DNA from 2 places in the Arthrobacter sp. 9MFCol3.1 genome. Region 2 is predicted to be linked to the other one. Evidence: predicted binding sites of a transcription regulator. Region 2 holds the regulator's gene; the other holds the start of a gene.
The links. Region 2 encodes LexA, which represses DNA repair genes until DNA is damaged. Its sites were predicted from a motif close to TCGAACANNTGTTCGA; they were not measured.

Region 1: C560_RS0104055 (DUF6504 family protein) is a predicted target of LexA. The motif match lies at 11,506-11,521, and genes of this name have one in related genera.

The regions. Positions count from the first base shown of each region.
Region 1 is NZ_JIBJ01000004.1:265,476-279,974, reverse strand. It holds partial or broken gene C560_RS21215 (CapA family protein) at 1-520, opposite strand, end outside; gene C560_RS0104085 (M3 family metallopeptidase) at 603-2,615, shown strand; gene pdxS (pyridoxal 5'-phosphate synthase lyase subunit PdxS) at 2,907-3,833, opposite strand; gene pgsA (phosphatidylinositol phosphate synthase) at 4,043-4,681, opposite strand; gene C560_RS0104070 (HIT family protein) at 4,674-5,327, opposite strand; gene thrS (threonine--tRNA ligase) at 5,347-7,356, opposite strand; gene C560_RS0104060 (DNA polymerase III subunit alpha) at 7,504-11,040, opposite strand; gene C560_RS0104055 (DUF6504 family protein) at 11,037-11,372, opposite strand; gene C560_RS0104050 (hypothetical protein) at 11,603-11,989, shown strand; gene C560_RS0104045 (chorismate mutase) at 12,011-12,337, opposite strand; partial or broken gene C560_RS21210 (VOC family protein) at 12,352-12,774, shown strand; gene C560_RS0104035 (SOS response-associated peptidase) at 12,830-13,576, opposite strand; gene C560_RS0104030 (mycoredoxin) at 13,841-14,098, shown strand; gene C560_RS0104025 (S-(hydroxymethyl)mycothiol dehydrogenase) at 14,244-14,499, shown strand, end outside.
Region 2 is NZ_JIBJ01000009.1:112,777-127,275, reverse strand. It holds gene C560_RS0111615 (TrmH family RNA methyltransferase) at 1-421, opposite strand, end outside; gene rplT (50S ribosomal protein L20) at 487-957, opposite strand; gene rpmI (50S ribosomal protein L35) at 1,080-1,274, opposite strand; gene infC (translation initiation factor IF-3) at 1,390-2,490, opposite strand; gene C560_RS0111595 (DUF1844 domain-containing protein) at 2,928-3,314, shown strand; gene C560_RS0111590 (MFS transporter) at 3,454-4,767, opposite strand; gene C560_RS0111585 (SseB family protein) at 4,830-5,786, opposite strand; gene priA (bifunctional 1-(5-phosphoribosyl)-5-((5-phosphoribosylamino)methylideneamino)imidazole-4-carboxamide isomerase/phosphoribosylanthranilate isomerase PriA) at 5,800-6,546, opposite strand; gene C560_RS23585 (hypothetical protein) at 6,587-6,745, opposite strand; gene hisH (imidazole glycerol phosphate synthase subunit HisH) at 6,746-7,513, opposite strand; gene hisB (imidazoleglycerol-phosphate dehydratase HisB) at 7,510-8,136, opposite strand; gene C560_RS0111560 (histidinol-phosphate transaminase) at 8,208-9,326, opposite strand; gene C560_RS24090 (LysM peptidoglycan-binding domain-containing protein) at 9,395-10,000, opposite strand; gene lexA (transcriptional repressor LexA) at 10,361-11,110, shown strand; gene C560_RS0111545 (ATP-dependent DNA helicase) at 11,218-13,362, opposite strand; gene hflX (GTPase HflX) at 13,355-14,499, opposite strand, start outside.

The sequences.
Region 1 (14,499 bases), on a different contig from region 2:
CCTGATAGCCCACACCCCGCACGGCGGTGATGATCTGCGGCGGAACGTTGAAGGAGGGATACCCGGAGTACGGACCGTCCGGGCCGGCCACCGGTGTCTCCAGATGGCAGATCGCCACGTCGCTCTGCTCGATGTAGCGCCGCTGGCCCTCCAGCAACGGGCCGAAGTCCAGCCGCGCCGCGCCGGCAGCGCGGGCGTCCTCGCTGGCCTGCCGCCAGAGCTGGGGGTGGACCAGCATGTCCCCGGTGACGAGGACGGAGGTGCACCGGGCGGCCGCACAGCCTGGACCCTGCCCGGGCGTCGGGGTGGCAGTCGGTGTGGCAGTCGGTGTGGGCGTCGGGGTGCCCGACGGCGGCCGGGCAACGTCAGCCGCTCCCCCGGTACCGCCGGCTCCCGCCGTCGGACCCGGGGGGTTATCCGGCCCGGCAAAGAGTCCGCAGGATGCCAGCAGAAACGCGAGAACAACGGCCGCGGCGACAGCCAGCATCCGGCCCCGCTGCCTTGCGGTCGTGTTCCCCATGCCGCTCATCCTATGGTGGCCGGCATCACAACACACGGAGGCGATCGTTGAGAAGCGGCCGCCTGCATGAAAGAGTCATTTCATGACCAATCCCCTCCTGAGCCCCAGCACCCTGCCCTACGGACTGCCGCCGTTCGCGGATATCGAAGACGCGCACTACGCCGAGGCCGTCGAGGCTGGCCTGGCCGAGCACCTTGCCGAAATCCAGGCCATCGTGGACACCCCGGCGGCCCCGACCTTCGAAAACACGGCCCTCGCCATGGAGCGCTCCGGCCGGCTCCTGGACCGGGCCGCCGCCTCCTTTTTCACCCTGGTTTCCGCGGACGCCTCAGACACCATCAGGGACCTCGAGACCCGACTGTCCCCGCTCTTTGCCGCCCACCAGGACGCGGTCTACCTCAACCGCGGGCTCTACGAGCGCTTCGCGGCGCTGGACGCAACGGTCCTGGACGCGGAGTCCGCCCGGCTCGTCGAGGAATACCTCAAGGAGTTCCGGGCCTCCGGCATCCAGCTCGACGACGCCGGCCAGGAGCGCCTCAAGGAAGTCAACGCCGAGCTTTCCCGGCTCGGCACCGAGTTCGGCCAGCGCGTCAAAGAGGGCATGAAGTCCGCTGCCCTGCTGCTGGATGACGCCGCCGACCTCGCCGGCCTGCCCGCCGACGACGTCGCCAGCGCCGCCGAGGCTGCCCGGACCGCCGGGCACGAGGGTAAGTTCCTGCTGACCCTGATCCAGCCGAGCAACCAGCCCGCCATGGCCGCGCTGGCGAACCGGGATGTCCGCCGTCGCCTCTATGAGGCCTCCATCGGCCGCGGCAGCGACGGCGGCAGCTTCGACGTGCTCGATCTGGTCAAGGACATGGTCCGGCTCCGCGCCGAGAAGGCCAAGCTCCTGGGGTTCGCGAACTTCGCCGAACTCAGCGTGGACCGGCAGACGGCGCCGGACTTCCAGGCCGTTCAGGCGATGATGAGCCGGCTGGCCCCGGCCGCCGTCCGCAATGCCGATGCGGAGGCTGAGGCGCTTGCCGAGGCCGCCGGCCACCCCCTCGAGGCCTGGGACTGGGCGTATTACTCGGCCAAGGTCAAGCGGGAGCGGTATGCCGTGGACGAGCAGGCCTTGCGCCCCTACTTCGAGCTTGACCGGGTTTTGAATGATGGCGTGTTTTTCGCGGCGAACGCCCTGTACGGCGTCACCTTCCACGAACGCGCCGACCTCGCCGGCTACCACCCGGACGTGCGCGTCTGGGAGGTGAAGAATTCCGACGGCACGGACCTGGGCCTGTTCCTGGGCGACTACTACACCCGTGACACGAAGCGCGGTGGCGCGTGGATGAATTCCCTCGTGGAGCAGTCCGGGCTGCTGAACACCCGTCCTGTGGTGATCAACAACCTCAACATCTCCAAGCCGCCGGCCGGCGAACCCACCCTGCTGACGCTGGACGAACTGCGCACCACCTTCCACGAGTTCGGCCATGCCCTGCACGGCTTGTTTTCCGCCGTCACGTATCCGCGGTTCTCCGGTACGAACGTGCCGCGGGACTTTGTGGAATACCCTTCGCAGGTCAACGAAATGTGGATCATGTGGCCTGAGGTCCTGGCCAACTATGCCCGGCACCACGCCACCGGCGAGCCCCTGCCGCAGGAGACCGTGGACAAACTCAACGCCGCGCAGCTGTGGGGCGAAGGCTTTGGCACCACGGAATACCTCGGCGCTGCGTTGCTGGACCTGGCGTGGCATGTCCTGGACGGCTCCGACATCCCGGACGACGCCGTCGAGTTTGAAGCGAAGGCCCTGGCTGCGGCCGGCGTGGCGCACAGCCTGATCCCGCCGCGCTACCGGACCGGCTATTTCCAGCACATCTTCGCGGGAGGCTGGTACGCAGCCGGCTACTACTCCTACATCTGGAGCGAGGTCCTGGACGCCGACACCGTGGAATGGTTCAAGGAAAACGGGGGCCTCAGCCGCGCCAACGGCGACTTCTTCCGCGCCGAACTGCTTTCCCGCGGCAACAGCCGGGACCCGCTGGAGTCCTTCCGCGCCTTCCGCGGCCGGGACTCGGATCTCGGGCCGCTGCTGAAGCGCCGCGGCCTCGACTGACCCGTCTCTTCTGACCCCTCATCGACTGACCCGTCTCGACTGACCCCTCATCGACTGCCCCCTCATCGACTGCCCCGTAGATGCCCTTTTGAGGCCCGATAACGGCAGTTACGGAGCAATCGACGGGGAAAACGAACGACGCCGGGCGGCCACCCAAGAAGGTGACCGCCCGGCGTCGTGGTTATTGCTCTGGCGAGAATCGCGCCCAACTCTCTTGGCTTAATAAGAGAGGGCGCAGAGGCTCAACGTTCGGGGCGCTCAGCGCCACGAACGTTGAGAAGCGCCCGAACGCTACCAGCCGCGCTCGGCGAGGCGGTGCGGCTGGGGGATCTCGTCGACGTTGATGCCGACCATGGCCTCGCCCAGGCCGCGGGAGGCCTTGGCGATCTCGTCCGGGTCGTCGTAGAAGGTGGTGGCCTTCACGACGGCGGCGGCACGCTGGGCAGGGTTGCCGGACTTGAAGATGCCGGAGCCGACGAACACGCCGTCGGCGCCGAGCTGCATCATCATCGCGGCGTCGGCCGGGGTGGCGATGCCGCCGGCGGTGAACAGCACCACCGGGAGCTTGCCGGTCGCGGCAACTTCCTTGACCAGTTCGTACGGGGCCTGCAGTTCCTTGGCCGCGACGTAGAGCTCGTCCTCCGGCATGGAGGCGAGCTTCTTGATCTCGGCGCGGATCTGGCGCATGTGCGTGGTGGCGTTGGAGACGTCCCCGGTGCCGGCCTCACCCTTGGACCGGATCATCGCCGCGCCCTCGTTGATGCGGCGCAGGGCCTCGCCCAGGTTGGTCGCACCGCAGACGAACGGAACGGTGAAGTTCCACTTGTCGATGTGGTTGGTGTAGTCGGCCGGGGTCAGGACCTCGGACTCGTCGATGTAGTCCACGCCGAGGGACTGCAGAACCTGCGCCTCGACGAAGTGACCGATCCGGGCCTTGGCCATGACCGGCACGGACACGGCCGCGATGATCTTGTCGATCATGTCGGGATCGGACATGCGGGACACGCCGCCCTGCGCGCGGATATCGGCCGGAACGCGTTCCAGCGCCATCACGGCCACGGCACCGGCGTCTTCGGCGATGCGGGCCTGCTCGGCGTTGACGACGTCCATGATGACGCCGCCCTTGAGCATCTCAGCCATGCCGCGCTTGACGCGGCTGCTGCCCGTGACGTTCTTCGCGGACGCGCCGGCTTCGCTGCTTACATCAGGTGTAGACACAAAAACCCCTATGGGTAGATAGATGACCTCGCCGGGGGCGCGGACGGCACGTTCATGCCGCGTCTCGCACACACCGGATTACCGGATCCATTGGCCGGTAAGGCTAATACTATCCCCCGGCCGGGGCACGGCAGAATTCGGGTTACAGCAGTCGAATCCCGCGCGGGTACAGGGATTCGGCGCGGCCGTCAGGGCACCGTGTGGCGCGCTCAGGCGGGACGTTCCGTGGCGGTACCTTCGGGTTCCCCAAGCGACTGGCGGTGCACTGTCACGATGCGCTGGATCACTGTCACCAGGCTCGCCGTCGCGAGCAGGCACAGCGTCACCAGCAACACCACGGAGGGCAGGCCCAGGCCGGTGAGACCCGTGACCACCAGCACGGACACGAGGCGCTCTGCGCGCTCGGCGATGCCAACGTTGGCGTGAAAACCCAGGGCTTCGGCCTTGGCCCGGGCATAGGAGACCACCATGCCAAGCACCAGGCAGAGAATGGCGGCGACGGCGATCGCCGGGTTGGCGCCGCCGGTGAAGAACCAGACGGCGACGCCGGCGAACAGGGCGCCGTCGGCCACGCGGTCAAGGGTGGAGTCCAGGAAGTTGCCCCACCGGCCGCCGCGCTGCTGCATCCGGGCCATGATGCCGTCGATGACGTCGGAGAAAATGAACGCCGTGATGAACACGGTCCCCCAAAAGAGCTGCCCGAGCGGGTAGAACACGAGGGCGCCGACCACGACGCCGAGCGTGCCGACCACCGTCACGGCGTCGGGAGAGACCCCGATCCTCAGCAGCCAGCGGGCAACCGGGGAAAACAGGGCGGTGAAGAAACCCCGGGCGTGCCTGTTAAGCATCCTTCTCCCCGGCGGTTTCCTGGTGCGCTGGTATTTGCTGCTTTGGTGTTTCCTGCGGCGCGGGCGTTTCCTGCGGCCAGGCGTCGGCGACCTGCTGTCGGACCTCGCCGAGGGTCTGCGTGACCGCCTTGGTCTGGGCAATGATGGGGAAGAAATTTCCGTCCCCGCCCCAGCGCGGCACCACGTGCTGGTGCAGGTGGCCGGCGATGCCCGCCCCGCCGGTGACTCCCTGGTTCATGCCCAGGTTGAAACCGGAGGGGTTGGCGACCTTCCGCAGCACCCGCATGGCCGTCTGCGTCAGTTCGGCGAATTCCGCCGTTTCCTCGACCGTGAGGTCCGTGTAGTCGGGGATGTGCCGGTAGGGGCAAACCAGCAGGTGGCCCGGATTGTAGGGAAAAAGGTTCAACACCACGTAGCTGGTGCGGCCCCGGTACACGATCAGGGAGTCCTCGTCCCCCCGCTCGGGTGCGGCGCAGAACGGGCAGTCGTTGGGGTCCTTGAACTGGTGCTGGCCGCCCTTGATGTACGCCATCCGGTGCGGGGTCCAGAGGCGCTGGAAAGCGTCCGGGACACCGGCCAGGCCGAAGTCGTCCGTCACGGCGTGGTCGCCCGGATACTCCGGCCCGGCCCCTGTCGATTCCTGCACGCGCTGCCCTTCCGTCTGCCTAGCTGGTCCGGTTGCGGACGGCGTCGACGATCCGCTGGACGGCCTCGGCGACGGGCACACCGTTGTCCTGGCTGCCGTCGCGGAAGCGGAAGGACACCGCTCCCGCCTCGGCATCGTCCCCGCCGGCGATCAGAACGAACGGGATCTTGTCCTTGCTGGCCGTGCGGATCTTCTTCGGGAAACGGTCCGAGGAGATGTCCACCTCGGCGCGGATGCCGGCCGCCTTGAGCTGGTCCACGACGTCGAACATGTAGTCGTTGAAGGCCTCCGCGACCGGGATCCCCACCACCTGGACGGGTGCCAGCCAGGCAGGGAAGGCGCCGGCATAGTGTTCGGTGAGCACGCCCATGAAGCGTTCCACCGAGCCGAACAGGGCGCGGTGGATCATCACGGGCCGCTGCCGGGTGCCGTCGGCGGCCTGGAACTCGAGTTCGAAGCGTTCGGGCAGGTTGAAGTCCAGCTGGATGGTGGACATCTGCCAGGTGCGGCCGAGTGCGTCCTTGGCCTGGACCGAAATCTTGGGGCCGTAGAACGCGGCTCCGCCCGGATCAGGGATGAGCTCGAGCCCGGAGGCTTCAGCCACCTCGGCAAGGGTGCGGGTGGCTTCATCCCACGCGGCGTCGTCGCCCACGAACTTGTCTTCGTTCTTGGTGGAGAGTTCGAGGTAGAAGTCGTCCAGGCCGTAGTCCTTGAGCAGGCCCAGGACGAAGTTCAGCGTGCTGGTGAGCTCGTCCTTCATCTGCTCGCGCGTGCAGTAGATGTGGGCGTCGTCCTGGGTCATGCCCCGGACGCGGGTCAGGCCGTGCACCACGCCGGACTTCTCGTAGCGGTAGACCGAGCCGAATTCGAAGAGCCGCAGGGGCAGTTCGCGGTAGGACCGGCCGCGGGAGCGGAAGATCAGGTTGTGCATGGGGCAGTTCATCGGCTTGAGGTAGTAGTCCTGGCCGGGCTTGCGGACCGTGCCGTCCTCGTTCAGCTCCGCGTCGATGTGCATCGCCGGGAACATGCCCTCCTTGTACCAGTCCAGGTGGCCGGAGACCTCGTACAAGTGGCCCTTGGTGATGTGCGGGGTGTAGACGAAGTCGTAGCCGGCATCGACGTGGCGCTGGCGGGAGTAGTCCTCCATGGCCTTGCGGATGATGCCGCCCTTGGGGTGGAAGACCGGCAGGCCCGAGCCGAGCTCGTCCGGGAAGGAGAACAGGTCCAGCTCCGCGCCGAGCTTGCGGTGGTCGCGGCGCTCGGCCTCGGCAATGCGCTCCTGGTAGGCCTTGAGCGCGTCCTTGGTGGGCCAGGCGGTGCCGTAGATGCGCTGCAGCTGTTGGTTGTTCTGGTTGCCCAGCCAGTAGGCCGCCGAGGACCGGGTCAGCGCGAAGGCGTTGGAGATCAGCTTGGTGTTCGGCAGGTGCGGGCCGCGGCACAGGTCGCACCAGACGCTGTCCCCGCTCTTGCGGTCCACGTTGTCGTAGATGGTGATGTCGCCGGCGCCGACCTCGACGCTGACGCCCTCGCCGGCATCGGCGGCGACATTCTTCTTACCCAGCAGTTCGAGCTTGTAGGGCTCGTCCTTCATCGCCTCGCGGGCCTCGTCCTCGGTCACGACGCGGCGCACGAACTTCTGGTTCTGGTTGATGATCTTCTGCATCATCTTTTCGAGCTGGCGGAGGTCTTCCGGGGTGAAGGGTTCAGCGACGTCGAAGTCGAAGTAGAAGCCGTCCGTGATGTAGGGGCCGATGCCGAGCTTCGCGTCGGGGCGCAGCTGCTGCACGGCCTGGGCCATGACGTGGGCCGTGGAGTGGCGCAGGACGTTGAGCCCGTCCGGGGAATCAATGGTGACGGCCTCAACGTTGGCGTCCTCGGGAAGGGGCTGGTCCAGGTCCTTCAACTCGCCGTTAACGCGGGCCACAACGACGTCGCGGCGCTCAAAGAAGAGTTCCGCGCCGGTGGTCCCGGTAGTCACCTTGGTCTCTTCGCCGTCGACGAGAAGGGTGATCTGCTGGGCATCTGACACGGGTGTCTCCTATTCAAAGTTAAGGCTTCGTAGCTTGTGGCGTACGGGGACCACAGCCAGCCTCGTCCATGCTATCGGTTTCTCCGGAGGCCAACCAACGCGCCACGGGCGCGGCCGCAACCCAGCAGCGGCCCCGCCGCGGGCCGGTCAGCCGCCCAGCCCGGTGATGGCGAGGTTCCTGCTGATCCCGTCCAGTGGGCCGGACAGGTGGCCGGACAGGGGGCCGGACAGGGGGCCGGACAGGTAAGGCTCCTGCTGGCCGTCGACGCCGGATTCCGGGGCCGGGAACGGCAGGCTCTTGGGGCGGCTGAGGTCCCAGGCCATGGAGGCGCTGATACTGATCCCCCGCGGCCCGGTCCGGCGGGTGGTGCCGCGGATCAGCAAAAGGCGGGTGCCGAACAGCAAGGATCCGGACTGCTCCTGCGCTTCGTGGAAGAAGACCGAATCCACGCAGCCCGTGCCGTCGTCGACGCTGATGAACACCACCCGCCGGCCGCCGCGCATGGGCGGAGTCTGGGTGGCCACCCGGACCCCGGCAACCAGCACCTCCGTGCCGTTGCGCAGGCCCAGCAGCTTGTCCGCGGTGGTGACGCCGAGCCGGTCCAGCAGCGGGCGGTGGCTGGTCATGAGGTGCTCGCTGACGTCCACGGCCATAAGGTCCAGCTCCGCACGGACGTTGTCCACCATGCTGGGTGCGGGCAGCGCCGGCAACAGGTTCGTCAGCTCCACGTCCCCCAGCGGCAACGCCAACTGGCCCTCAATGACCTCCACGCCCTTCCGCAGGGGGCGGGCCTGGAGTTTCTGCAGGTGCTGGACCAGATCCGCCCGGTTGGCGTCTCCCCCGGATGCCCGGTGCAGCGAATCGAAGGCCCCCAGCTGGGCCAGTCGTTGGATGCTGGGCCGGCTGAGCCGCGACCTGGCCCGCAGGTCCGCCAGGGAGTCATAGGGCTGGCCGGCCACAATCCGTTTCAGCTCGGCGCCGGAGAGTCCGAAGATGCCGTTCAGGCTCAGGCGGATGCCCAGCCTGCCCCGGTCCGGCCCGGATTCCACCCGCTCCACCCGGTACTCGGCCTGGCTCCGGTTGATGTCGAGGGGAAGGATGGGGATCCCCAGCCGGCGGGCCTCGGCCACGAGCAGGCGCTTGGGGTACATGCCGGGGTCGTGTTCCCAGAGCCCGGCGAGGAAGGCCTCCGGGTGGTGTGCCTTCAGCCAGGCGGACTGGTAGGTGGGCACGGCGAAGGCGGCGCCGTGGGCCTTGCAGAACCCGAAGCTGCCAAAGGCCTTCAGCGTGCCCCAGACCTTGTCCACCACCTCGGGACCGTAGTTCCTGGCCCGCGCCTCCTTCCGGAAGAACTCCTCCACCCTGGCCTCAAGCACCTCATTGCCCAGCGCACGGCGGAATTCGTCGGCGCGCGCCAGCCCGCACCCGGTCATGACGTCGAAGGTCTTGAGGATTTGTTCGTGGAAGACCGTGACCCCGTGGGTCTCTTTCAGGACCGGCTTGAGGTCGGGGTGCGGGTAGACCTCGGGGGCGAATCCGTGCCGGTGCTCCAGGAAGGGACGGACCATGTCGGATTTCATCGGACCCGGCCGGAACAGCGAGATGTCAATGATGAGGTCGTTGAATTCCCGGGGGGCCAACTTTCCGATCAGTTCGCGCTGGCCCGGGGACTCGATCTGGAAGCAGCCCAGGGTGTGGGTGCTGCGGATCAGTTCAAAGGTTGGCTCATCATCGAGCGGGACCGCGTTGAGGTCGATGTGCCCGTCCCCTGAGATGTAATCCGGCCCGGTCCCGTCAGGGCCGGCCGGATGCGCTCCGGCGGCCACCACCTCGGCCTTGGAGGGGTGGAGCCGGATGACTTCCCGGACGGCGAAGGCCATGGCGCTCTGCATCCGGACGCCCAGGACATCGAGCTTGAGCATGCCCATGGGGTCCATGTCGTGCTTGTCGAACTGGCTCATGGGCAGGCCCAGGCCGCTGGGCTGCACGGGGGTGCGGTCCAGCAGGGTGGCATCGCCGAGGATGACCCCGCACGGGTGCATGGAGATGTGGCGGGGCAGCCGGTCCAGCCGCTCCGTGAGGTCCACCAGCAGGTCCAGCTGCTGGTTTTCGGTGAAGCCGCGCTGCTCCACCCGGTCCGCGAATTCCTTCAGCTCGGGTTTCTCCACGAGGGCTTCGCGGAAGTGCCGGGCCGAGAACCGCCACAGCTGCTTGGCGATTTCCCCGACCTCGCCGTCGTCCATGCCCAGGGCCAGGCCGGCGTCGCGCACGGCACCGCGAGCGCGGTAACCGTTCTGCATGCTCATCAGCGTGACGCGTTCGGCTCCGAAGCGCTCAAAGATCTTCCGGTAGACGTTGTGCCGTTCTGCGCTTTCGACGTCGATGTCAATGTCCGGCAGCGTGGCGCGGTCCCGGGAGAGGAAGCGTTCAAAGATGAGGTCGTGCTGGAGCGGGTTCACCTGGCTGATGTCGATCAGGTAGTTGACCAGGCTGGAGGCGCCCGAACCGCGCGCGGCCGCCCGGACGCCCAGGTCCAGGATCATCCGGGAGACCTCTGCGACGGTCAGGAAGTAGGAGGCGAAGCCGAGTGAGTCGATGATCCGGAGCTCGTGCTCCAGCCGGGCCCGCAACTGCTGTTCCCGCTGCCCGGAAATTCCCGGGAAGCGGCGGCCGATGCCGGCCTCACAACGCAAGGTCAGTTCGGCGAGCGCGTCGCCGTCGATCCCGATCACGGAGGCCTCCGGGACCACGGGCTGTTTCCAGCCCATGTCGGCTTCTGGATCCATGCGGCAGCGGTCCGCGAGCGCCTCGGTCTGGGCCAGGAGCCGCTTGAGGTCCGCCGTGCCGTAGCCGGCGGCGTGGATGATCTCCTTGCCCAGCTGCAGCATCTGGGCCGCCGATTTCAGCCAGCCCTGCCCGTTGGGCTGCAGCAGCGGGGCGGCGGAGAGCTCGGGGAGGGATTTCAGGGTCCGGGCCGAGTCCAGCACATCGGCGGTGGCCGCGCCGTCCTCGGCCACATACCGCACGGCGTTGCTCAACACGGCGGGCACCCCGTGTTCTGCGGCGAGTTTAAGCATGCGCACCGCATGGGCGGTGCTCAGCGGCTCCCCGGGCGGGCTGAGCTGGGACACAACCTCCGCCGCGAGGGTTCCGGGAGGCATGGCGTCCAGCCAGCGTTTGAACAGGGTGCGGGGCCGCAGGTAGCGCCGGCCGCCCATGGCCCGGCCGACGTCGGAGTCCGGGCCGATCAGCACTGTCAGGACCGGTTGCAGGGTTTCCGGGTGCAGGGTGCGGGAGGCCAGTTCCGCCCGGGTGACGGCCACCGGCACTATTCCCCCGGCCTTGCCCGTAGTGCGGGCATGGGCGTCGGAGATCAGCCGGCACAGCGCCCGGTAGCCGGCGCCGTTGTTGTGTCCATGCGCCAGCACGACGACGCGTCCCCCGAGCTGGGTGCGGTGGTCGCCGTCGTCGTCGAAGACCGCAAGGTCCACCCCGACGACCGCATCCAGCCCGGCGGCCATGCACGCCTTCAGGTGCTTGACGGTCCCGTACAGGCCGTCACGGTCCGTGCAGGCCAGCGCTGTGGCGCCGTCTGCGGCGGCCGCGGCGGCGAGTTCATCCGGCCAGGAGACGCCATAGTGGGCGCTGAAGGCGGTGGAGACGTGCAGATGGGTGAAGTTCATGCTGATTCGGACTTCCGGAGGGGCTGCAGGGCGTCGTGGATCTTCAGGAGCCGCCACCGGCCGCTGCCTACGTGCCGGGTCAGGTCCAGGGTGAGGGTCGAATCCGCGGCGTGATCCCCGGCGGCTCGCACCTGGACCCGCCAGATCTCGTAATCCACCAGGCCAGGCCCGCTCCCGAGCGGCGCCCGGCGTTCCTCCGCCCACCACTGGCGGCGTTCATACCAGCGGACGGGTTCCGCGCAGACCGTATAGCGCCGGCCGGCCCAGTCCAGGCGCAGGGGCTGGCCGGAGGGCGTGCAGACGACATCCACGGACTCGCTGAAAATGCCCACGTTGCCTCCCGACCCAGTCCGGGCTGGAGCCGGCCCAGTCCCCGCTTCGACTTCCTACGTCTATTCCGCTTCCAGCGCCTTGTGTTTCAGCGCCTTCTGTTGCAGCGCCTTCTGTTTAAAGCCCTGTATTTATTCGAACATATCTTCGAATAAATACAGTCTACGTCGGAGAGGCGACAAAACCCAGATCGGGGGTGGACGGACGATTGCACAGGTAGCAGGATTGAGCCATGAGCTCCCATATCGCACTCCTGAAGCACGTAAAGATCGCCGCCAAGAATTCAACCTTGGTGGCGACCTTCGATATAGACGGAAATATCCCGGGGCAGGGCGCCTACGTGGTGGGCCTACTGGCAGCCGGGCCGGATTACTCCCATCAGCGCAGACTGGGCATTGAGTTCATGAACGGCGAGGCCGTGTCCTTCTACTACTTCAACCATGACGGCACGGAAGAGAACTTCGACCTCAAAGGCGTGGAACACTCAGGAAACACCATCACCGGGAACTTCCCCATTGCAACTGTGCTTGGCCTGCCCAAGGGCCATCTCATGACGGCCTTCAGCGACTGTGACGGCCGGGATTACCAAGCCAACGTGCCTGTTGAAGAGGCCCTCTAGGCAACTTCTTATGGGCTCCCGCTAGGAAGTGGACTTGTACACTTCCAGCTCGAGCGTGATGAAGGCATCGATCATCGCCCGGTAAGTCTTCTCGACAAGTTCGACGTCGATGTCCTTCTTTTCCGCCGTGGCGCGGACATGTTCGATGACCCGCTCCACGCGCCCGGGCGCACGGACCTCGGCGCTGTCCGCCTTGAGGGTCCCCGCGATCCGGATCAGCCGCTCGCGGCGCCCGATCAAGGACACAATCTGCTCGTCCACCTCGTCAACAGCCACCCGCACGGCGGCGAGCTGTTCGCGGTCGGCCTGGGCGGCCTTGTCGTCTGCGTGATTTGTGGGCATGTGCATGACATTATCGAAAGATGCAGCCACGAGTCGACTTCATATCGCTAGGTGTCCGCAGTGTTGACGCCTCACGCCGGTTCTACGTTGAGGGCCTCGGCTGGCCCGCCCACCGGGAAGTCCCCGAGGAGGTGCTCTTCATCCAGGTCAACCATGGGCTCATCCTCTCGCTCTGAGACGCGGGCCAGATGCAGTCCGAAGCGGCCACCGATCCCCCTGCCGGCATTGCGAGCATTACGCTCAGCCACAACCTGGCCAGCACGGCGGAAGTCGACCGGGTGATGGCCGAAGCCGAGACCGCGGGAGCCCGCATCGTTGCGGCACCGAGGACCCAGCCCTGGGGCGGCTATACAGGCTACTTCGCCGATCCCGACGGCTACCGCTGGGAAGTCGCCTTCAACCCCGGCTGGTCGGTCGACGGCGGCGGCAAAGTGACGCTCTGACCTCAGGTGCCAACGCCTCCACGCGGGGCGGTCAATAGATGTGCCGGGGCAACCGCTAGAACAGGCTCCCGACCGGCTGGATGAGTTCCGGTGAGTCATTCTTGACGTTCCCGACGGCGGTGCCGACGGCGTCGATCGTCCAGCCTTCCGCCACGTCGTGCGCCCCGGCCCGGACCAGATCCACGAGGCCGGCCGCGTCATCGGCCTGCGGGTCCAGCCAGGTCTGCATGGTCTCGCGGTTCATGGGCAGCGGAACCCTGTCGTGCAGCGCGGTCAGCTCGGCCAGCATTCCCCCGGCGTAGCCCTCCGGCGGCGAGTCGGTGGTCATGATCGAGGTCGAGAGCATCCAGCGCTCCGGGTCGCCCTCCGCCTTGGACGGGTCCCGCCACCACTCATAAAGCCCAGCGAAGACAATGGGGCGTCCGTCCTTGGGATGGACGTAGTAGGGCTGCTTGGTGCGGCCCTCCCCCTTCCACTCGTAGTAGCCGTCCGCCGGGACGGCGCAGCGGCGTGCGCGGGTCGCTTTCCGGAAGGCAGGCTTCTCCAGCACGGTCTCGCTGCGGGCATTGATCATCTTGGACCCGATGCCCGGGTCCTTGGCCCAGGACGGCACCAGGCCCCAGCGCGCAATGTGCAGTTGACGGACCGGCTCCCCCTCCACCAACCGTTCGAGCAGGATCGGCACATCCGCCGTCGGAGCCACGTTCCACGACGGTGGAATCGCGATCTCATCCTCCAGCCCGGCATCGAATTCGGCCAGCAGGTCTCCGACGGCCCGGGCCATCACGTAGCGTCCACACATGGCACCAGCATGCCACCGCACCCATCCCATGTCATCCGCCCCAGCCTCCCGGCTGGGCCCCGCCGAGGTCGCCGGAAACCTGCGATTTCGCCGGAGCTTTGCGGCGACTCCGCTGCTTTCCCGCGAATTCGCATCCGCCCCAGCCTCCGTCACGCGCCTGCGGGAATAGCGGGCTGCGGGGTACGGTTGTTGGCAGTGACGTACGACTTCAGTGGGCGCCCGGCCCGACATGCCGGCCCCAACCACTTACTTGAGGAGAACTTCGTGGATTTCACCCCCGAATCCGGCACCATCACCATGTTTTCGACCACGTGGTGCGGCTACTGCAACCGGCTGAAGAAGCAGCTGGACGCGCAGGGCATCGGGTACACCGAGATCAACATCGAGGAAGTCGAAGGCACCGCCGATCTCGTCGAGCAGCTCAACGGAGGCAACCGCACGGTCCCCACCGTGCTGTTCCCGGACGGCACCGCCGCCACCAACCCCTCCGCAGCAGAGGTCAAGAGCCGGCTCGCCGCCTAGGCCCATCCTGCATCCAAGGACACCACCAAACCACGACGGCGCGGCCTCCCAAGGGCCGCGCCGTCGCCCGTTGCGCCAGTATGTTGCGCCAGCAACCAGTAAGTTGTGCCAGTAATCCGCGTTCCAGAGCAGAGGAGCTTGTTTCATGGTCCATAAAGTCAAGGCCGCAGTAGTCCGTTCCAAGAATGCCGACGTCACCCTGGAGACAATCCTGGTGCCGGACCCCGGCCCCGGCGAGGCCCTCGTGGACATCCTGACCTGCGGTGTCTGCCACACCGATCTGCACTACAAGCAGGGTGCCATCAACGACGACTTCCCCTTCCTGCTCGGCCACGAGGCCACCGGAGTTGTCAGTGCCGTCGGACCCGATGTCACCGAGGTCGCCCCCGGGGACCGCGTGG
Region 2 (14,499 bases):
GGTCACGGACCTGGCACAGGACGGCAATCAGCCGCGGTCCGGCGTCGAGCACCTGCTCAAGGCTGACGTCCAGGAAGCCGCAGACGGCGACGATGCCCTGTGGGGTGACGGTGTCCGCCATCGCTGCGATCACTTCGTCGGTGGCAAGGTGCGCGTGGGTTCCCTCGGCCAGCTGCTCCAGCTCCGGGTGGCGGTCCAGGCAGGCCTCGGTGGCGTACACCTCATAGACGATGCCCGGCTCCCCCGCGGCAACCCTCTTCCGGTGCAAGACCAGCGCTTCCCGGACCGCCTGCGGGCCTTCGGCCAGGAACTCGCGGCGCTTTAAACGCGCCGGGCGCCCGGCAAGCTGTGCCACCTTCCTCATCCGATCAGCTCGGGGGTTGGAAAGTGGTAAGTCTTGCGGGCGCCCGGTTTCGTTCATATAAGAACCTTAGTGGCTATTGCCGCCGGCTCTTGAACGACGCAGTTTTTCAACCGCGGCAGGAACTACTTTGCAGCCTCGGCGTCAGCCTTCTTGGCAGCAGGCTTCTTCGCGGGAGCCTTCTTGGCTGCCTTGGGAGCCGGAGCGGCTTCAGCCTGGACGGCCGGAGCGGACGTGTCGGCGGGCAGCGAGTCCTTGGCGACCTTGACCAGCGCGGCGAAGGCGTTGGCGTCGGAAACGGCAAGCTCGGCCAGCATGCGGCGGTCAACCTCAACCTCAGCGGCCTTCAGGCCCTGGATCAGACGGTTGTAGGTCAGGCCGTTGGCGCGCGATGCAGCGTTGATGCGCTGGATCCAAAGACGGCGGAAGTCGCCCTTCTTCTTCTTGCGGTCACCATAGCTGTACACAAACGAGTGCAGCAGCTGCTCTTTTGCCTTGCGGTACAGGCGTGAACGCTGTCCGCGGTAACCCTTTGCGCGTTCGAGGATAACCCGGCGCTTCTTGTGGGCGTTAACCGCCCTCTTCACACGTGCCACGTGCGTACTCCTTAGAAAATTTCTGATCCCAAGCGTCTACTGCCGGAACGGTCCGGCTGGCCTGAGAAGCCTTTTTGGTAGTTGACTGCTGCCAGGTGGCGAACAGTCAGAGAACTTGGAACTTAGATGCCGAGCATCTTCCGGATGACCTTGGCGTCGCCCTTGAAGACGATCTTGTCGCCGGCAAGGCGACGGGTCAGCCGGGAGGACTTGTGCTCGAGGTAGTGGCGGCGGTTGGCCTGCTGGCGGCGCAGCTTGCCGGTACCGGTCAGCTTGAAGCGCTTCTTAGCACCGCTGTGGGTCTTCATCTTCGGCATGGGAACCGATCTCCTTACGTATCCGCAGAAAAGTCTGCAGCTCTTTCGTGCAGCCACCCCTGCGGGCGGCGTGCTGGTTGCCTGCTGCCGGACATTGCTGTCCGGCAGCCGTGAACTAGTTGGTCTTCTTGGTGCCAGGCTTGGCGGCTGCCCGGGGGGCGGCCGGCCGTGCGGCGGGCTTCGGCGCTGCAGGCCTCGGCACCGGCTTCGGAGCAGCAACCGGCTTCGGTGCTGCTGCCGGAGCGGCTGCCTTTTCCTCGGGAGCCTTCGCTGCCGCCGGGCCCGGAGCGGCCTTCGGAGCCGCAGGGGCCTTGGCTGCTGCCGGCTTCTCGGCCGCCTTCGGAGCCGCGGGAGCCTTGGCTGCTGCCGGCTTCTCAGCCGCCTTCGGAGCCGCGGGAGCCTTCGCTGCTGCCGGCTCCTCGGCCGCCTTCGGAGCAGCTTCCTTCGGCGCTTCCTGGGCAGGAGCCTCGTCGGCCTTGGTCTCTGCAACCTTGGCTTCTTCGGCCGGGGCCGCTTCAACCTTGGTCTCTTCAACCGTGGTCTCTTCAGCCTTGGTCTCTTCGACCGGGGCCTCCGTTGCGGGAGCCTCCGGCGATACGACGTAGCCTTCCGGCAGGAGGTCCGACAGCGTCTGGGTCAGCGGGGCGTTGCCACCGGAGACATCGACGCGTCCCGAAGCCTTGGCCTCGTTCTCGGCCTTGGCTTCGGCGCGCTGCGTTGCGCGGCGGGCCTCCGCCTTGGCTTCGGCCTTGTTCTTCAGCGGGCCAACCACCATGACCATGTTGCGGCCATCGATGCGCGGGCTGGACTCCACCACACCAACTTCGGCGACGTCGTCGGCGAAGCGCTGGAGCAGGCGGATGCCCATCTCGGGGCGCTGCTGCTCACGGCCGCGGAACTGGATCATGGCCTTGACCTTGTCGCCGGCACCGAGGAAGCGGAGCGCGTGGCCGCGCTTCGTTTCGTAGTCATGGGTGTCGATCTTCAGGCGGAAACGGATTTCCTTCAGGACCGTGTTGGTCTGGTTCTTCCGGGCCTCGCGTGCCTTGACAGCGGCTTCGTACTTGTACTTGCCGAAGTCCATCAGCTTGCACACCGGAGGCTTCGCCTGCGGTGCAACTTCAACGAGATCAAGATCGGACTCGGCAGCCAAACGCAGGGCATCCTCAATACGGACAATTCCTACTTGTTCGCCTGCAGGGCCGACCAGCCGCACCTCGGGGACGCGGATACGCTCATTGATTCTTGGCTCGCTAATGTTAAAGCTCCTGTGTTCGTGAGGGGTATTCCACCGGCAAAAAGAGAAGGCCCCCAATTGCCGGAGCAATCGGAGGCCTCGAGATCGGAGCTGCCGCCCTCAATGGGGCGACATGCACTTCCTGCGGACCGAAGTCCGAGGTAGTGCCCGACCAGGTACCCGGCAACCTTGACTCCTGGATAGGAGGGGCTTCCCGAAGGAAGTTTCGCGGCTGACGCGGGTGGGAGAGAACTCCGCTTGCAAACTAAAGCCAACTCTACAGAAAGAAACCCGTTCAACGCACGTATGCGTCGCCGGGCACCAACTTCAGTGACTAGCACTGATAGTCAGAACACTGCATCCTATAAAAGCTTGAGAATAACGACATTTAGTCGGTCTGTGACAAGCTTACCAGCATGAGCACTTCAGATAGTAATTCCCACGTCTTCGAGCCCGCAGCCGCCCAGGCCGACGTCTCGCAGCAGATCCGCGACATCTCGGAAGTCCCCTCGATCGAGGTCATCACCACGGCCGCCGTGCACCTGATGAGCGCCGCAGCGGTGAAGCTCGGCCTTGCCGCCGAGGAAAATGCCCAGGAACTCAAGGACCTGGACGAGGCCCGCAAGCTGATCACCGCCCTTGCCGGCCTGGTGACCGCGGCGGCGCCGGAAATCGGCTCACAGCACGCTGGACCGTTGCGCGATGGACTCCGCTCGCTCCAGCTGGCCTTCCGCGAGGAATCGATCATTCCGGATGCTCCGGGCAAGGGCCCGGGCGAGAAGTACACCGGCCCCGTCAACTAAGTACTTTCGTCAGCTAGGAAAACGCCGGCGGGCGGACCACACAGGTCCGCCCGCCGGCGTCGTTAAGTCAGTTCGCACGATTTTTCATTCGCACGGGCCAAGCGTGTGCCCAGCTTGGCGCGCTGGGCGCGGCCCGCATTCAGACGCGGGCCAGGCGGCTGCGCCGGACCTGTTGCAGGGCCAGTCCCACCAGGCAGAGGGCCACGCCCGCCAGACCCACCGAAACGAAGCCGGCCGACGGTCCGATGAGGTCGATGAACAGCCCGGCCAGCGGCGCGCCCAGGGCCACCCCGCCGGTGAGTGATGAACCGTACCAGCCCATCGCCTCCCCGCGCCGGCTTTCGTCCACCAGTTCGGCCACCTTTTCCGAGGCCGCGGACAGCACCGGCGCGCACAGCAGACCCGGCAGCAACGCGAGAAGGCTGAGCGTCCAGACGTCGGTCGCGAAGGCCATCGGGACGGTCAGCGCTGACATCCCCAGCAACAGGAGAACCGGGGAGATGGGCCGGTGCATGGCGCCGTAGAGGATGCCGCCCACCACCGAGGCCGCGCACCAGAACAGGAACACGATGCCGATTTCGGCCTCGTGCCCGCCGGTCTGGAGCGCCGCGACGATCCCGACGTCGGTGCCGCTGAGGACCATGCCGGCGCCGGCCGCGACAGCGAAGACGGCGGCCACGGCGGCTGTGAACCAGCTGAAATTGTGGATGACGCGGTGGCGCAGGCCGGAGCCCCGCCGTCGCCGTTCCTCGGCGGCGGCTGCCAGGGGTGCCAGTTCGGCTGCGGCCTCCTGCAGGTGGGCCGGTGCCGCAGCAACGACGGCGGCTTCCGCACATTCCAGCTCCTGCGCTTCAAGGCTGGCGTCCGGGGAGGCGCTCCGGGTGGGCGGGTTGAACCACATGAGGAAGAGTCCTGAGACGGACGTCGCCACGCCCACGACCGTCAGGCCCAGGACGGACTGGCCACTGGTGGCGACGACGGCTCCGACTGCGGGGCCGATCATGAAGACCAGCTCGGTAGCGATGGCGTCGAGGGCAAAGGCCGTGCGGCGCTGTTCCCCGGGAGCCAGCACGCCCAGCGACTGCCGCACTACGCTGAAAATGGGCAGGGTCAGCAGGCCGCCGACGAACACCAGGGGCAGCAGGGCCTCGTAGGACACATGCGGCACGATCGACCAGATCACGGTCTCGGAGACGACGGACGGAATGAGCGCCTTGCGCAGCCCCACGGTGTCGACCCGGCGCCCGCGCCAGGGCGCGCCGACGGCGATTCCGATCGTCATCACGGCGGCGGCTGCGCCGGCGGCGGCGTAGCCCTGGCCGAGGGTCAGGACGATGTGCAAGGTCAGCAGGACTCCGGCCGCCGAGTGCGGTATGCGGGCGATCATGCCGACCAGCAGGAGGCGCCTGATGGGCCGGACGGCCAGCAGCTCACGGTAAAGCGCGAAATTCACGGACTACATCCTTCTGGTACTGCCCACGGCAGCACCGGGATGTCCCCCCGTTGGGCCGTCAGCTATGGTGCTGCGCGCTGCAGCTTGACCTCGATCGAATCAACCCGCTCGGCAAAGATTTCATTCCGGGCCCAGGCATCATTGAGGCCGGCGACGATCGACTGCACGCCGGCGGCGTCGAGACCGTCTTCAAGGTAGAGGACCACACGGAGTTCCGGGCCGGCTCCCCCACCGGGGAGCCGCCTGCCATCGGCCGTGGCCGAGGCAACTCCACCCCCCGGATGAATTTCAACACGGCGGACTGCCGGAAAGCCAACCGCGTCTTCCCCGAGGGCCCCCGCGAGATCGGGATCGGCGTACGACGGCGTCCAGGCCCGCTGCTGGGCGAGGGCCCACACTGCCGGCCTGCGGACCACGAACGTCACTTCCGAGCCGGGATCAATCACGAGCAGCTCGGCGCCTTCCGCGACCGCTGACAGGGCGGCCCGGGCCGCGTACACAGCGACCGGCCGGGCCTCCGGGTGCCACGCCGTCAGTGATGCCGCCGAGGTGAACACCGGCATGGCCGTCCGCCCGTCCGGCGCCTTGAGCGTCACCAGGGCCATGTCGGCCTGTTTGTCGGAGCGAAGTTTGTCACCGTGCAACTGGTCCCCGTTGGGCCCGGCCGCGGCCTCGCCCTCTTCGGCGAGCTGGGCGAGGATTGGCACGAACACCCGGGCGGTGGCAAGCGAGGCCACCACGGCGGCCTCGTCACCCGTGCCCGCGGCGAGGTCGGACAAAGCCGCCAGATAGCCGGCGTCGGCGGCGCCGTCGTCGTCGTCGAAATTGTGGATCTTTGCGTCATCGCCGGACAGGCTGCGGCCCGCCCAGGGTTGGCCGGCGGAGTCGGTGGCCCCGCCGGCGCCGGCGAGGGCCGCCGCGATGTGCCCGGGTAAATGCCGGACGGGACCTGCCCCGGTCCCTGCCTGCCCGCCATCCTGGGGGTTGTTGGGGTCGCGGGGATCGTGGGTGTGTGTCATGGGCACTGACCGCCTAGCGGCGGCCGGCGGCGTCGAGGGCCTCGGGCAGGGTGAAGTTGCCGTTGTAGAGGGCCTTGCCGATGATGGCGCCTTCGACGCCGAGCGGCACCAGGGAACGCAGGACCTTGAGATCCTCGAGGCTGGAAATGCCGCCGGAGGCGACCACCGGTTTGCCCGTCTTCTCGACCATCTGGCGCAGGAGCTCGACGTTGGGGCCCTGGAGCGTGCCGTCCTTGGTCACATCGGTCACGACGTACCGGGCGCAGCCGGCGTCTTCCAGGCGGCCGAGCACGTCCCAGAGGTCGCCGCCGTCCTTGGTCCAGCCCCGGCCGGCCAGGGTGGTGCCGCGGACGTCGAGGCCGACGGCGATCTTGTCGCCGAAGCGCTCGATCATCCGGGCCGTCCACTCCGGGTTCTCCAGTGCCGCCGTGCCCAGGTTGACGCGGGCGACGCCGAGGTCGAGGGCCTTCTCGAGGGATTCGTCGTCGCGCAGGCCGCCGGAGAGCTCCACCTTGATATCGAGCCGGCCTACGACCTCGCGCAGGAGTTCGGCGTTGGAGCCGCGCCCGAACGCGGCGTCCAGGTCGACCAGGTGCACCCACTCAGCCCCCTGCTGCTGCCAGTTGAGGGCGGCCTCCAGCGGGGTGCCGTAGCTCGTCTCGCTGCCGGCTTCGCCCTGCACGAGCCGGACGGCCTGTCCGTTGACGACGTCGACGGCGGGCAGGAGCTCGAGTACGGGCAGCGGGGTTTCGGTGGTCATCGTGGAGTCCTCAGCTTGGGGATGGTGGTGGGAGGGGCGGTCAGGACGCCGGCAGGGTCAGGAGGTAGGCGGCGAGCAGGGACATGCCGGCGAGGATGTAGAAAACGATCTGCACCCAGAGCGGACTTTTCTGCTGGCGGAAGGAGATCGCGCCGCCGACCAGCAGGCCGGCGACGCCCATGAGGACCAGGGACCACATCTAGGCGGTCGCTTCCGGGGCCGCGGTACGTTCCGGGGATGCGGTTTGTTCCGGGGATGTGGGGCGCAGGCCCTGGACCCAGTTGCGCAGCAACCGGGCACCGGCGTCGCCGGACTTCTCCGGGTGGAACTGTGTGGCACACAGCGGGCCGTTTTCCACGGCCGCGATGAACGGGGCGCCGTGGTCGGACCAGGTCACCAGCGGCGCGGCCATCCGCGGCTGGATGACGTCGAAGTCCCACTTCTGGACACCGTAAGAGTGCACGAAGTAGAAGCGCTCGCCCTCAACCCCGGCGAAGAGCTTGGACCCTTCGGGGACGGCGACGGTGTTCCAGCCCATGTGGGGCACGACGTCGGCAGGCAGCAGTTCCACCTTGCCGGGCCACTCCCCCATGCCTTCGGCTTCGGTGCCGTGCTCGACGCCAGCCTCGAACAGCACTTGGAGCCCGACGCAGATGGCCAGCACGGGGCGGCCCCCGGCGACACGGCGGCCGATCATGCGGATGGCGTCAACGGCCTTGAGTTCGCGCATGACGGTTTCGAAGGCGCCGACACCGGGGACGACGAGGCCGTCGGCGTTGAGGACATCCTCAGGCTTGGCGCTGAGGATGACTTCGGCGCCGGCCCGCTCGAGGGCGCGGACGGCGGACCGGACGTTCCCGGAGCCGTAGTCCAGCACCGTGACAGTGGGCTTTCCCTGCGGGGAGACCGGCTTGGCCGCGGCGGCGGGGTCGATGATGGCCCCGTCGCGGAGCAGCGGGCCGGTCACAAAGCACCCTTTGTCGACGGGATGCCTTCGACCCGGGGATCCGGTTCGACGGCGGCGCGCAAGGCACGGGCAAAGGCCTTGAACTGGGCCTCGACGATGTGGTGGGGGTCGCGCCCGGCAGTGACGTTCATGTGCAGGCAGATCCCGGCGTGAAGGGTGATTGCCTCGAAGACGTGGCGGGTCAGGGAACCCGTAAAGTGGCCGCCGATCAAGTGGTATTCCTGCCCTGCCGGCTCGCCGGCGTGGACCAGGTAGGGACGGCCGGAGACGTCCACGACAGCTTGCGCGAGGGCCTCATCCAGTGGCACGGTCGCCTCGCCGAAACGACGGATCCCGGCTTTGTTGCCCAGGGCGGTCCGCAGGACCTCGCCGAAGGTGATGGCCACGTCCTCGACGGTGTGGTGGACATCGATGTGGGTATCACCGGTGGCCTTGACCGTCATGTCGATCAGGGAGTGCTTGCTGAGGGCCGTCAGCATGTGGTCGTAGAACGGGACCGACGTGCTGATGTCTGACACGCCGGTGCCGTCCAGGTTGATCTCGACCAGGACCGAGGACTCGCTAGTGGTCCGTTCCATGCGTGCGGTCCGGCCCTCGGCGGTGGTGGATCCGGTGTTGCTCATGTAGATGTGTCCTTTGGAAGAAAGCAGGGTGTTGGGCACTCTGGCGGGGACGATCGGGCTCCCCACCAAGTCTAGGCCTGCGGCTTTGCGGAGCCGGCCAGGATGAGTTCAAGGGCCTCCAGGAAGGCTGTGGTTTCGGTCTCAGTGCCCGCGGTGACGCGCAGGTGCCCCGGAATGCCGACGTCGCGGATGAGGACACCGGCGTCCAGCATGCCCTGCCAGACCTCATGGGGGTTCTCCAGGCCGCCGAAGAACACGTAGTTCGAATCGGACGCGGCCGGCGTCAGGCCCAGCCGCGTCAGTTCCGACACGATCCGGTCGCGCTGGCGCTTGATGTCCTCGACGTCCGCCATGAGCGCCTCCCGGTGGCGCAGGGCGGCCAGGGCCGCGGCCTGGGTGATGGCCGAGAGGTGGTACGGGAGACGGACCAGCCGCAGGGCGTCCGCGACCTCCGGGGCCGCGGCCATGTAGCCAAGGCGCGCGCCGGCGAGGGCGAAGGCCTTGCTCATGGTGCGCGAGACGATGAGCCGTTCCCGGCCAGGCAGCAGGGTGAGCGCACTGGGCGTGCCGTCGTGGGCGAACTCGTGGTAGGCCTCATCGACGATCACGATGGTCTGGCTGGCCTCGCCGGCGTCATAGACGGCCTCGACCACATCGAGGCCCAGCCCCGTGCCGGTCGGGTTGTTCGGGGAGCAGAGGAAGACGATGTTGGGCTGAAGCTCGCGGACCTGGCGTGCCGCCGATTCCGCGCTGAGCCCATAGTCCGAGGCGCGGGCCCCGACGATGTATTCCGTGTCCGTGCCGGAGGCCAGCAGCGGATACATCGAATACGTGGGAGGGAACCCGAGGGCTGTCCGGCCGGGGCCGCCGAAGGCCTGGAGGATTTGCTGCAGGACTTCGTTGGAGCCGTTCGCGGCCCAGATGTTCTCCGCGTCCAGGCCATGGCCAAGGTATTCGGCGAGGGCTTCGCGCAATTCGGTGAACTCGCGGTCCGGATAGCGGTTCAGTCCGGCAGCGGCGGCGCTCACGGCCTCGGTGATCGCGGCGCGGACATCGGCCGGGACCCCATGGGTGTTCTCGTTGACGTTGAGCAGGATGGGGACGTCCAGCTGCGGCGCGCCATACGGACGCAGGCCACGCAGATTGGTTCGGAGGGGCAGTCGGTTGAGGCGCTCAAGCTGGTCAGTCACGTGACCAGTTTAAGTGGTAGCGGGACGGGCGCTGAAACTGTGACGCCTGCGACGGCATCTGGGGGAGGTTACTTGGACGGGACGAACAGCTGCTGGCCCGGCATGACACCCGCGGCGTCCAGATTGTTCAGCTGCACGATGTCGGCCACGACGTCGCGGGGATCGCGCTCCGGAGCCACCGACCCCGCAATGGCCCAAAGGGACTCCCCCGGCTGCACTGTGACGGAAACGGTCGGCGTCACCGAGAGCTGGTCCGCGGAATCTGCCGCCTTGGCGGGAGCGTTGAGGAATCCGCTGAAGGACAGGATGAACGCAGCCAGCAGGATCAGGGGGACACCGAAAAAGACGAAGCGTCCGCGCCGGGTGAGCCGCAGCGGCGGCTGCTTCGGCCGGCCGCCGGAAACCGCGCCCATGGCCCCTTGGGGCGCCTGCGGCGTCGCGGCCGTGCGGCGCCTGGCATTGAGCGGGTAGACGTTGCCGTAACGGGAACTGTCCTGGCCCATGCCGCTTTGGCTGATGTCGCCGTGTTCGATGCCACTGTGTCCGATGCTGCCGTGTCCGATGCTGCCGTGTCCGATGCTGCGGCGATCCGCCGCGCCGCCCGGAACAACACCTCGGCGGCCGGTCGTGATGCCCTGAATGCTAGTGCCGTGAAACGCGCTTGAAACTGACATGAACTGAGCCCTCCTGGACCATAGTTGCCGCCCGGCGTACTCACGTACTCGCCGCCAACCGGCCGAACCTTCGAACATAGAACCGAACATCGCTTGCGAACCCAGATCAGCGAAATCGAACACATATTCGAATCTTGCTTGTTCTGTTTTAGCACTTACTAACGAACGATGTCGAGACTCGCTAGAACAAATGTTTGAAAAAGGTCTGCGGCTGGCCTATTTTTGAGGGACAGGACAACCACTTTGAACTCCCTGAGGGAATTCATTCGTAGTTGATCAGCAGGGTCTGACATTTCAGGCCGGAAGTTCCCGGTGACAGCAGCCACGGCAGCCGGGCGCAACGGAAAGGCATTGGCGAACATGGCAGCACAAGCCACCGGCGGCAGGGCCACCCCACGGAGCCCGCAGCCCGCCCGGGCCCCCAAGAGCCTCACCGTCCGGCAAAAGAAAATCCTGGAGACCATCCAGCGGTCCGTCACGGACAAGGGCTACCCGCCGTCGATGCGCGAGATCGGCGACACCGTCGGTCTCGCCAGCCTCTCGAGCGTGACCCACCAGCTCTCCCAGCTTGAGAAGCTTGGCTACCTGCGGCGTGATCCGAAGCGGCCCCGGGCCATGGAAGTGCTCATGCCGCTGACCCTGGACGAGGGGACCACGCCGATATCGGGGATCGAGAAATCCAGTCCCTTGCGGGCCGTGGGCGGCCTGTCGGTAACCGAGCTCGCCAGCGCCACTGACACGGCAATGGTGCCGTTCGTCGGACGCATCGCCGCCGGCGGGCCGATTCTCGCGGACCAGGTGGTGGAGGACGTCATGCCGCTGCCCCGCCAGCTCGTGGGCCATGGCGAACTCTTCATGCTCAAGGTCGCTGGCGATTCAATGATCGACGCCGCCATCTGCGACGGCGACTGGGTGGTTGTCCGCCGCCAGGGTGATGCCCTGAACGGCGACATCGTTGCCGCCCTGCTGGACGACGAAGCCACGGTCAAGACATTCCGCCAGCGGGACGGCCACACCTGGCTGCTGCCGCAAAACACCCAGTACGAGCCCATCCTCGGCGACCACGCCGTCATCATGGGCAAGGTCGTCTCGGTACTGCGCTCCCTCTAAACCGCGTTCCCTCTAAGCTGCGCTCCCCTTAGCCATCCGGGGCCAGGCCGCCAGTAGCGGCCACCCCGTGCGGAGTTCCGGCGCAGGGTGGCGGCCCGGCCTGGGATTTAGTCTTTCGCGGAGTCTTTCGCCAGGCGCTTCAGGGCCGCCATGGCTATCGACGAATCGGTGGTGGGCCAGAACGGCGGCAGCGCGGCGCGCAGGAAGCCGCCGTAGCGCTCCGTGGAGAGCCGCGAATCCAGCACTGCCACCACGCCCTTATCCGAGGTCGAACGGATCAGCCGTCCGGCGCCCTGCGCGAGGCGGATGGCTGCATGCGTGGCAGAGACGGCCATGAAGCCATTGCCGCCGGCCTGGGCCACGGCCCGCGAACGTGCCGTCATCAGCGGGTCGTCCGGCCGCGGGAAGGGAATCCGGTCGATGACCACCAACCGGCAGGACACGCCAGGGACGTCGACGCCCTGCCAGAGGGACATGGTGCCGAACAAACACGTGTCGGGCTCGTCGGCGAACTGCCGCACGAGCGCCGTCATGGTCGACTCCCCCTGGCACAGGATGCTGAGGCCCAGCCGGGGCCGCATGGCCTCGGCTGCTTCCTCGGCCGCACGCCGCGAGGAGAACAGGCACAGCGCACCGCCGCCGGACGCGCGGATCAGCTTCTCGAGTTCGTCCAAAGCCTCCGGGGACGTTCCGCGGCCGGGTTTGGGCAGGTGCCGGGCGACGTAGAGGATGCCCTGCTTCGGGTAGTCGAACGGGGATCCGACGTCGACGCCGGTCCAGCTCGGGGCGCCGTTGCCAACCAGGCCCAGGCCCCCGGCGGCGGGTTCGAAGGCAGCGCCGATGGCCAGTGTGGCCGAGGTCAAGATGACGGTGTGGTCCGCGAACAGGCCTTCGCGCAACCGTCCTGCGACGCTCAGCGGGGCAACATTGATCAAGGCCGGCGCGCTCTCGTCCGGCTGTGAGTAGCCCTGCGCCGGGTCGAAGCTGCTGTTGCGGGAGAACCACACGACTTCGCGGTTTTCGCGCGCAGCCAGGAGGCGTTCACAGAGTTCCAGGATGACCATGAGGCGTGAACGGGCCAGCTGGCGTCCGCCGTCGGCCGTCGCGGAGCTGTCCCCCTTGGAATCGGACAGGGCGGCGCGGCACGCGTCGCGCAGCTGATCGATGCAGTCCAACTGCTCGCTGTTCAGGCCATTGGGCATCAGCCCGCTGGGGACGCCGTCGATGGCCAGCTCCAGGTGGGCGGCGGCATTATTCAGCGCATCCACGGTGATGCCCGTGTGCTTCCGGGCCCCGGACGCGGCGGCGTGCACCATCGCCACGGAGAGCTGGCCCGAGACCGCGCCCGTGACGCGGTCCTGGAGTTCGTGCGCCTCATCCACCACCACGACGTCGTATTCGGGCAGCACCGCCAGGCCTTCGAAGGCGCTGACGGCGAGCATGGCGTGGTTGGTGACCACGACGTCGGCGTCGGCGGCGTTCTGACGTGCCAGCTCGCTGAAGCATTCGGCCGCGAGCGGGCATTTCTGCGCGCCGAGGCACTCCATGGAGGTGACCGAGACCTGGCGCCAGGCCCGGTCCGTGACGCCGGGCATGAGCTCGTCGCGGTCCCCCGTCGCGGTCTCCTCGGCCCATTCGCGCAGGCGGACGACTTCCTTGCCCAGCTGGGAGGACGGCCCGCCCAGTGCGGCGGCGAAATGCGGCACGCTGGTGTCCTCGCCAAGGGAAAACAGCTGTCCCTCGGAAGGTTCTTCGGACGGGAAGCCGCCCTCGAGTTTGTGCCGGCAGACGTAGTTGGACCGGCCCTTGACCAGGGCGACCTTGACGGGCCGTTCCAGGGCAGGCGTGATGGTCTTGAGCAGCCTGGGCAGGTCACGGCCCACGATCTGGGTCTGCAGCGCCAGGGTGGCGGTGGAGACCAGGGTGGGTTTGTTGCTGGTCAGCGAATGCGCGATCAACGGAATCAGGTAGGCCAGGGACTTGCCGGTGCCGGTGCCGGCCTGGACCAGCAGGTGGTCGCCGCTGTCGATCGCGCGCGCCACCTGCCGGGCCATTTCGTGCTGGCCATCGCGGCTCTGCCCGCCCATGCCGGACACGGCACGGTCGAGCAGTTTAACCACAAATTCCTCGCCGGCCGCGCCGGCAACCGAACCGGCATCAGGCTCGGCCGATCCACCATCCGCCGGTTCGGCGTCGGCTGGATCAGCGTCGGCTGGATCGGTGTCAGCCCTGGTCACCGCAGCCTCAGTCATTGCTGATGAAGGGATCCAGTTCGGCGGCGAGTCCTTCACGCACCATCACCACGGCACGAGTCCCGGTTTCCTCGTGGTCGAGGCTGAGGATCTCGGCGTCGGTCTCGTGGAGCTTACTGAGCAGATCCCCGCGGTTGTACGGGATCAGCAGTTCAAGCTTCACGCTGGGCCGCGGAATGGCGTCGCTGATGGCCTTGAGCAGTTCCGGAATGCCTTCGCCGGTGCGGGCCGAGACCACGACGTGGCGCGGCTCGCGCTGCTTGAGCCGTTCGACCACGAACGGGTCAGCGGCGTCGGCCTTGTTCAGGACAATGATTTCCGGAACCTTGCGCGCGTCGACTTCGCTGAAGACCGTCCGGACAGCGGCGATCTGGCCTTCCGGATCCGGGTGCGAGACGTCCACGACATGCAGGATCAGGTCAGAGTCGGCCACCTCTTCCAGCGTGGAGCGGAATGCCTCCACGAGCTGGGTGGGCAGGGAACGGACAAAGCCCACGGTGTCGGCCAGGGTGTATCCCAGCCCGTCAGCGGTTTCGGCCTTGCGGACAGTGGGGTCCAGGGTGGCGAACAGGGCGTTTTCCACCAGCACCCCCGCATCGGTCAGCCGGTTCAGCAGCGAGGACTTCCCGGCGTTGGTGTACCCGGCGATCGCCACCGAGGGCACGGCATTACGACGGCGGTTGGCCCGCTTCGTTTCCCGGGCAGGCTTCATGGCGGCGATTTCGCGCCGCAGCTTGGCCATCCGGGTGCGGATCCGGCGGCGGTCCAGTTCGATCTTGGTCTCACCGGGACCACGCGAGCCCATGCCGGCACCGGCGCCGCCCACCTGGCCACCGGCCTGGCGGGACATTGATTCACCCCAGCCGCGCAGGCGCGGGAGCAGGTATTCGAGCTGGGCGAGCTCCACCTGCGCCTTGCCTTCACGGCTCTTGGCGTGCTGGGCGAAGATGTCCAGGATCAGCGCTGTACGGTCAATGACCTTGACCTTGACGATGTCCTCCAGGCCGCGCCGCTGGGACGGGGCCAACTCGGCGTCGACGACGACGGTGTCGGCGCCGGTGGACATCACGATGGCTTTCAGTTCCTGCGCCTTGCCGGAGCCGAGGAAGGTCCCGGGATCGGGCTTGGCGCGCCGCT